DNA from 2 places in the Pseudomonas sp. Z4-20 genome. Region 1 is predicted to be linked to the other one. Evidence: riboswitches for the same ligand, from Rfam matches in the RefSeq annotation. Region 1 holds a riboswitch; the other holds the start of a gene.
The links. A riboswitch is a leader RNA that binds a small molecule or an ion and turns the genes downstream of it on or off. The one in region 1 is predicted to bind cobalamin.
Positions count from the first base shown of each region.

Region 2: another riboswitch for cobalamin. It lies ahead of cobW (cobalamin biosynthesis protein CobW); the one in region 1 lies ahead of J3P82_RS15625 (CbtB domain-containing protein).

Region 1 is NZ_CP071641.1:3,448,460-3,452,293, forward strand. Features, by position in the region: gene J3P82_RS15615 (hypothetical protein) at 1-427, opposite strand, end outside; gene J3P82_RS15620 (pyridoxal phosphate-dependent aminotransferase) at 623-1,810, opposite strand; cobalamin riboswitch at 1,904-2,125, shown strand; gene J3P82_RS15625 (CbtB domain-containing protein) at 2,225-2,413, shown strand; gene J3P82_RS15630 (CbtA family protein) at 2,425-3,120, shown strand; gene J3P82_RS15635 (cobalamin biosynthesis protein) at 3,117-3,521, shown strand; gene cobM (precorrin-4 C(11)-methyltransferase) at 3,592-3,834, shown strand, end outside.
Region 2 is NZ_CP071641.1:3,346,467-3,350,300, reverse strand. Features, by position in the region: gene rarD (EamA family transporter RarD) at 1-585, opposite strand, end outside; gene J3P82_RS15080 (aldo/keto reductase) at 738-1,751, opposite strand; gene J3P82_RS15075 (hypothetical protein) at 1,927-2,097, shown strand; cobalamin riboswitch at 2,054-2,288, shown strand; gene cobW (cobalamin biosynthesis protein CobW) at 2,386-3,450, shown strand; gene cobN (cobaltochelatase subunit CobN) at 3,454-3,834, shown strand, end outside.

The DNA of each region.
Region 1 (3,834 bases):
TGGAATGAGGAAAGCTGGGCTCCGCCAGCACTAACAAAGGAGCGTGATCGATGGTTAACTTTCGTGATGGCGAATCGTCAAAATTACCGCCTCCGCGTTTCCAGACGCGGTAGGAAACAAACGCCTCGCCGTCCAACGACATTTGGGCAGGTGTCAAAGGCTCATAAATAAAGGGATCCACAACGATCGCTGGATAAGTTCTATCAACTATTCTAGTTTCGACTCCGCTTTGTAGCCAGAGCACCCAAAGTTGATCATTAGGTCCCGGATCAGCCCACAGAGGAATAACTATCCGCGTGCCGGAGTTCAATATATCAAGAGGCACATAACCTTCTGCGTCATTATCATCCACCCCTTCAACAGACAACGGCTCTGCCAACACTCCCGGTGTAAGCGCAGTTGAAACAGTGGACCGAAGCTTTGTCATGAGCTGTATCACCTTAGCGAGAGCCAAATTATTCTGCTGAAGATAATTAAGCTCCGGCCCCAGATATCTGGCTACTGTCAGGTCTGACAGGTTTGATGACCGTCTGTCGGCTAAATTCGGCGCTCGTTGGGGGGCGGCAAGATGTTGCAACAAGGTTCTACATATGCTCGCGCACGATCCATTTCTGCCCTTTGTTTAACTTGGGACCACTTTGCACAACTCAGCAGCGCACAACGCAATGCTCCGACAAGCGTTACTCAATGCCGTCCGCCCCACCACCAACCCAATCCGAATATGTCCCGCGGCACTCGGCCCAAACGCCTCCCCCGCCAACACCGACACGCCATACCCATCCAGCAACCGCTCGGCAAACGCCTGGGCACCCAGCCCCGTCTCACGCACATCGACCATCACGAACATGCCGCCATCGGGCCGCACCGGTTTGAGGCCCGGGCAGTTTTCCAGCGCCGCGCACACCTGGTCCCGGCGTTGGCTATATTCCTCGCGCATCCGCGCCACCTCAGGCAATTCCTGCTCAAGGGCAACTTGGGCGGCGCGCTGGACGAAGTCCGGCAGGCCGAACAGCATGCACAGCGACAGGTTCGCCAGGTGTCCGGCGAGCGCTTCGGGGCCGATGGCCCAGCCGATGCGCCAGCCGGTCATGGCATGGGATTTGGACAGGCTGTTGATGGTGACCGTGCGCTCGGCCATGCCCGGCAGTCCGGCCGGGCTGATGTGTTCGCCTTCGTAGAGCAAGTCGCTGTAGACCTCGTCGCTGATCAGCCACAAGTCATGATCAATGCACAGCTGCGCCAACGCTTGCCAAGTGGGCAGCGGCAGGCTGGCGCCGGAGGGATTGTTGGGGCTGTTGAGCAGCATGGCGCGGGTGCGCGAGGTGATCAGCCGGGCAACGTCGGACGGCTCGACCCGGAAAGCGTTTTCGGGGCTCACCGGCACCGGCACCACTGTCGCCCCGCAGGCGCCGAACACCGCTTCATAGGTGACGTACATCGGCTCGGCGACGATGACTTCATCGCCGGGGTTGAGCAAACATTGCGCAACGGCATACACGGCGCACTGAGCACCGGGTAACACCGTGACGTGCCCAGCGTCCACCGTTTGGCCGCAACGCGCTTGATGGCGGCGGGCAATGCTGGCCCGCAGGGCGTGCAGACCACGAGTATCCGAGTAATGAGTATCGCCGGCCCGCAGGCTGGCGACGGCGGCTTCGACGATGGCGCACGGAGTGTCGAAATCCGGGTCGCCCACCGACAGCAACAGCACCTCCCTGCCCTGCTCGCGCATGGCCAGCGCCCGATCATGTATCTGCCAGGCGGCGGCGCCGTCGCCGGTGATGCGTTGGGTCAAGGCTGAAAAGCGCATGTGTTTCTCCTGTGAGCGCGGTGTCCAGCCTCAACCCTATCTCAAATCACCAAGCGCGCCAGACACATTGACGCCCACCCCCGCCCATGGTCTCCTGTGCACCTTGTTACGGGTGCCCTTCACAGGGTGAAACGGGAAACCGGTGAATCGTGTGCTTTACTTCAAGGCCACGTCAGTCCGGTGCTGCCCCCGCAACGGTAAGCGAGCGAAGCGTCGAATCCACTGTGCATGCGCATGGGAAGGTGATGCTTGCAGGCAAGGCTCAAGGCCCAGCCCCTCGTTAGCCCGGAGACCGGCCCATGACTCATGCTCAACAAACCCGCGGTGGGCGGGCGCTGTTCGAATCCTGGCAAGCCTTCGCCCGGGTTTTCATTGCGCTCGATTTACCCGCTGAAAAGACCAGAGGGAAGCGCCATGTCGACCATCAGCAGCACCGCCCGCACCACCAGTAGCACCGTCACCCTGAGCCAGCGCCTGAGCGCAGCGATCTTCGCCTCCATCCTCGGTGCGGGTCTGGTCTATTTCGCCGGTTTCTCCCACATCGAAGCGGTGCACAACGCGGCCCACGACACACGGCACAGCGCCGCGTTCCCCTGCCACTGAGACCTGCCGACATGATCAAGCGTATCGCCCAGACCGCCGGTTTCAGCGGGTTGCTGGCCGCCCTGCTGCTGACTCTTCTGCAAAGCCTGTGGGTATCGCCGCTGATCCAGCAGGCCGAAACCTACGAAAACGCTCCGGTGGCCGAGGCCCATGAACACGCTTCGGGCGCGGCGCACACCCACGACGCCGAAGCCTGGGCACCGGAAGACGGCTGGCAACGCGTACTCTCCACCACCGGAGGCAACCTGGTGGTCGCGGTGGGTTTCGCCCTGATGCTGGCGGGTTTGTATACCTTGCGCGCGCCGACTCGTACGTCCCAGGGCTTGCTTTGGGGCCTGGCCGGTTACGCCACTTTTGTCCTGGCGCCAACCCTCGGCCTGCCGCCGGAATTGCCTGGCACCGCGGCGGCTGATCTGGCCCAGCGGCAGATGTGGTGGATCGGCACGGCGGCGTCCACGGCAGTCGGCATCGCGCTGATGGTTTTCGGTCGGCATTGGCTGCTCAAGCTGCTGGGTCTGGCAACCTTGCTGGTGCCCCACGTGATCGGCGCGCCGCAACCCGAGGTTCATTCGATGCTGGCGCCCGAAACGCTGGAAAGTCAGTTCAAAATCGCCTCACAGTTGACCAACATTGCGTTCTGGCTCGCCTTGGGGCTGATCAGCGCCTGGCTGTTTCGCCGTGGCGGCCAGGCGCACCACGACGCATGAAGGCCGGGCCGATCCTGGTGGTCGGCCTGGGCTGCCAACGCGGCTGTCCGGCCAGTGCGCTGCGGGCATTGCTTGACCGGACGCTGCTGGCCCACGGCATTGCGCTCGATGAGGTGCGGGCCCTGGCCAGTATTGATCTGAAGCATGACGAACCGGGACTGTTGGAGCTGGCGGAGCAATTGGCGCTGCCGCTGACGTGTTTCACTGCCGAACAGTTGTCGGGCTATCAAGGGCAGCTCAGCCACCGTTCCCGGATCGCCTTCGAGCGTACCGGCTGCCACGGCATCGCCGAAAGCGCCGCCCTCGCACTGGCCGAGCAATTGGGTTTTTCGCCCGCAACCTTGCGGGTGACCCGTCAGAAAGGCCCGCAGGCCACCTTGGCATTGGCGACGACATCGTAACGCCGGATAATCGCCCGCCGAATCATGAGCGTCGCTCATGCAAGCCTTCATCGTTCAACAGGAACCGGTCATGACCGTTTATTTCATCGGCGCCGGCCCCGGCGACCCGGAGCTGATCACCGTCAAGGGCCAGCGGCTGATTCGCAGTTGCGCCGTGATCATCTACGCCGGCTCCCTGGTGCCCGCCGCCGTGCTGGAAGGCCACCGCGCCGAGCAGGTGGTCAACAGCGCCGAGCTGCATCTGGAACAAATCATCGAGGTAATCAAGGATGCCCATCTCAATGGGCAGGATGTGGCTCGGGTGCATTCTGGC
Region 2 (3,834 bases), 100 kb from region 1:
GCTCTGCACGAACCACAATGCCAACGGCAGCATCAGCGTCATGTCCAACCAGAGCCCGCCCAGGTTGTCGGTGCGCAGGCGTTTGCGCAAGATGAAGTAGATCGGGTAACCCACCACCACCAGCAACGTCGCCCAGGAAAGCCCGCCGACCTGGTAGAGCTCGTTGAGCACTCCGAGGGTGGCGAAGAACACGGCGATTTTCTGAAAGCGCGAGAGGCGTTCGCCATAGGCAATACGGCCGGTCAGCACCATCGACAGCGGCAACAGGAAGTACCCCAGCGACACGTCCAGGCTGTAGCCGTTGAGCGGTGCCCACATGAACAGCCACAGCTGCGCACCCATCAATGCCGAAGAGGCCATCGCCCCGAGCAGCAGTTGCGGTGTCGCGACCAGGCGCTGGACAAGATCCGAGACCAATTTCCACTCCCGCGAGACCAGCATGAAGGCCGTCATGCACGGCATCGTCAGCAGCATGCGCCAGCCGAAGATCTCCAGGCCGGTCAGGGGTGTGAGCAGCGAGGTGTAGTAGTACATGACGGCGAACAGGGCGGAGGCCGAGACCGATAGAGCGATGCCTTTGGACACGGGTGCCTCTTGTTATTGGGACTGCAAAAAGAGAGCCGTTTACCCGTGGCGAGGGAGCTTGCTCCCGCTGGGCCGCGTAGCGGCCCCAAAAGAGCGACTGCTGCGCAGCCGAGCGGGAGCAAGCTCCCTCGCCACGGTGATCTCTGTGTAAGTTACGACGTACGCGGCACGCGCCCCGGCACGAAATGGCTCATGTCATTGAAGCCCGGTGTCGAAGCATGCCCCGGCGTCACCAGCGAATCGATGAAGGCTTCGTCGTCCGCCGTGATCTGCACCGCCTGTGCCTTGGTATACGCGTCCCACTGCTCCTCGGTGCGCGGCCCGACGATGGCCGACGTGACGGCGCGGTTGTTCAGCACCCAGGCGATGGCGAACTCGACGATACCCACGCCGCGCTCCTGGGTGTATTGCTGGATCTGCTGGGCAATGCGCAAGGACTCGACCCGCCATTCGGTCTCCAGGATGCGCTTGTCCTGGCGGCCGGCGCGGCTGTTGGCGTCCGGCGCCACGTCCGGCGCATATTTGCCGCTGAGCACGCCACGGGCGAGGGGGCTGTAGGGCACCACGCCGAGGCCGTAGTTCTGCGCAGCGGCGATTTGTTCGGTTTCCGCCTGGCGATTGACGATGTTGTACAACGGCTGGCTGATCACCGGCCGGTCGACGCCTAGGTCGTCGGCGATGCGAATCACCTCGGCAATGCGCCAGGCGCGGTAGTTCGACAGGCCCCAGTAACGGATCTTGCCCTGGCGAATCAGATCGCCAATGGCCGACACCGTGACCTGCAACGGCGTGTTGTGGTCTTCGCGGTGCAGGTAATAAATGTCCAGGTAATCGGTGCCCAGGCGCGTCAGGCTGGCCTCGATGCCATTGAACAGATGCTTGCGGCTCAGGCCGCTGCGGTTGGGCATGCCGTCCGGCGGGCCGAAACCGACCTTGGTGGCGAGCACCCATTCATGGCGATGATTGGCGATCGCCTCGCCGACGATTTCCTCGGACCGGCCGTTGGTGTAGACGTCGGCCGTGTCGATGAAGTTGATGCCCTGGTCCCAGGCCTTGCCGATGATCCGCAGTGAATCCTCGGTGCTGGTCTGTTCGCCGAACATCATGGTGCCCAGGGTCAGCGTTGAGACTTGCAACCCGGAATGACCCAGCGTGCGGTAGCTCATGGACAAGATCCTTTTTATCGATGGGAAAGGTCCAATCAAATACCAGAACCGCCGCGTGGATCCAACCGCTTTGTGAAATTGGCTGATAATGCTTCAGGAATATTGTGCGCTGGACCAGCGTCAGCCCCTGGGTCATCGGGCAGCATGCCGTGCATCGGAACCGGAGAACAAAAAAATGAAAGACGCCTTTTGGCGTGGCCCGCATCGCCCGGCTCTGGCGCGTGGCGGCCCGTTGATCTCGCCGCGGCGCCTCGGCCGCCGGGAGATTGCCTTCCAGAGATTGACCCGCCTGCACACCCTGCGTAGCCTTGCGCCTTCGAGGTTCTTTGGCGTGCGCCGAAGCTAAGAAGGGAACGCGGTCCAAGCCGCGGCTGCCCCCGCAACTGTGAACGGTGACGTTCCTGCCAGGCCACTGTGCAAGTCCTTTGTAAAAAAGGCGCACGGGAAGGCGCAGGAAACGCCAGTGCAAGGCTTTGCAAGACAAGCCCGGACTGGCCCGCCGAAAGCCAGGAGACCTGCCTCGACAACAGATTCTCACTACAACCGGGCGGGGTGATCCGGTGGCGAAATCTTCCGCGCGTGCCTGCCTGCGGTTGTCGTCCCGTTTGCCCGCCACCTTGCCAAAGGGCATCCGATGAAAACACTGGCCAAACTCCCCGTCACCATCGTCACCGGTTTCCTCGGCTCGGGTAAGACCACTTTGCTCCGGCACATGCTCGACAATGCCCAGGGCCGGCGCATTGCGGTCATCGTCAACGAATTCGGCGAGCTGGGCATCGACGGCGAAATCCTCAAGCAGTGCTCCATCGGTTGCACCGAAGAAGAAGCCAACGGCCGCGTCTATGAACTGGCCAACGGTTGCCTGTGCTGCACGGTGCAGGAAGAATTCTTCCCGGTGATGCGCGAGCTGGTCGCCCGGCGCGGCGACCTTGATCACATCCTCATCGAAACCTCCGGCCTGGCATTGCCCAAGCCCTTGGTCCAGGCGTTCCAGTGGCCGGAAATCCGCAGCGCCTGCACCGTCGATGCGGTGATCACCGTGGTCGACAGCCCAGCCGTGGCCGCCGGCACGTTTGCCGCGTTCCCCGACCAGGTCGATGCCCAGCGCAAGCTGGACCCGAACCTGGACCACGAATCACCGCTGCACGAGCTGTTCGCCGATCAGCTGGCGAGCGCCGACTTGGTGATCCTCAATAAAGCCGACCTGATCAGCCCCGAAGACCTGGCCCGAGTCCGTCTGGAAGTCGCCGAAGAACTGCCGCCAGCGGTCAAGGTCATCGAAGCCAGCAGCGGTCGCCTGCCGCTGGACGTGCTGATCGGCCTGGGCGCCGGCTCCGAAGAACACATCGACGGGCGTCACAGTCATCACGATCACCACCATGACGGCGATGAAGACGACCACGATCACGATGCCTTCGATTCGATTTCCATCGAGTTGCCCCAGGCCGATGAAAGCCTGCTGCTGGACGCGCTGACGCAACTGGTGGTCCAGCATGGCGTACTGCGGGTCAAGGGTTTTGCGGCAATCCCGAACAAGCCGATGCGCCTGTTGATCCAGGGCGTCGGCACCCGTTTCGACAAACACTTCGACCGCCAGTGGGGCGCCGATGAAGCGCGGGTTACGCGCCTGGTACTGATCGGTCAGGCGCTGGATGCCGGCCTGCTCGAAGCGCAGTTGCGCGCTGCCCTCAGCGCCTAAGCCATGCACCTGCTCAGGACCCAGCCCGGCGGATTTGTGTCGGATGACAACATCGCCGACCTCGGGCAAACCCCCGCCGAGCTGGTGATCCTGTGCAGCGGCGACTCCAGCCTGGCGCTGCTGGCCGAAGCGGCGCGGCAGTTGCCGGATGACTACCCGCAGTTTCGCCTCGCCAACCCGATGCAGGTGCAGAACCACGCCTCCGTGGATCTGTACATCGACGACGTGCTGCGTCATGCCAAGGTCATCCTGTTGTCGCTGCATGGCGGCATCGGCTATTGGCGCTACGGCATCGAGCGGCTGATGGAACTCGCCGGGCGCGGCGTGAAGCTGATCCTGGTGCCGGGGGATGATCGCCCCGATCCGGAGCTCAGCGAACTGAGC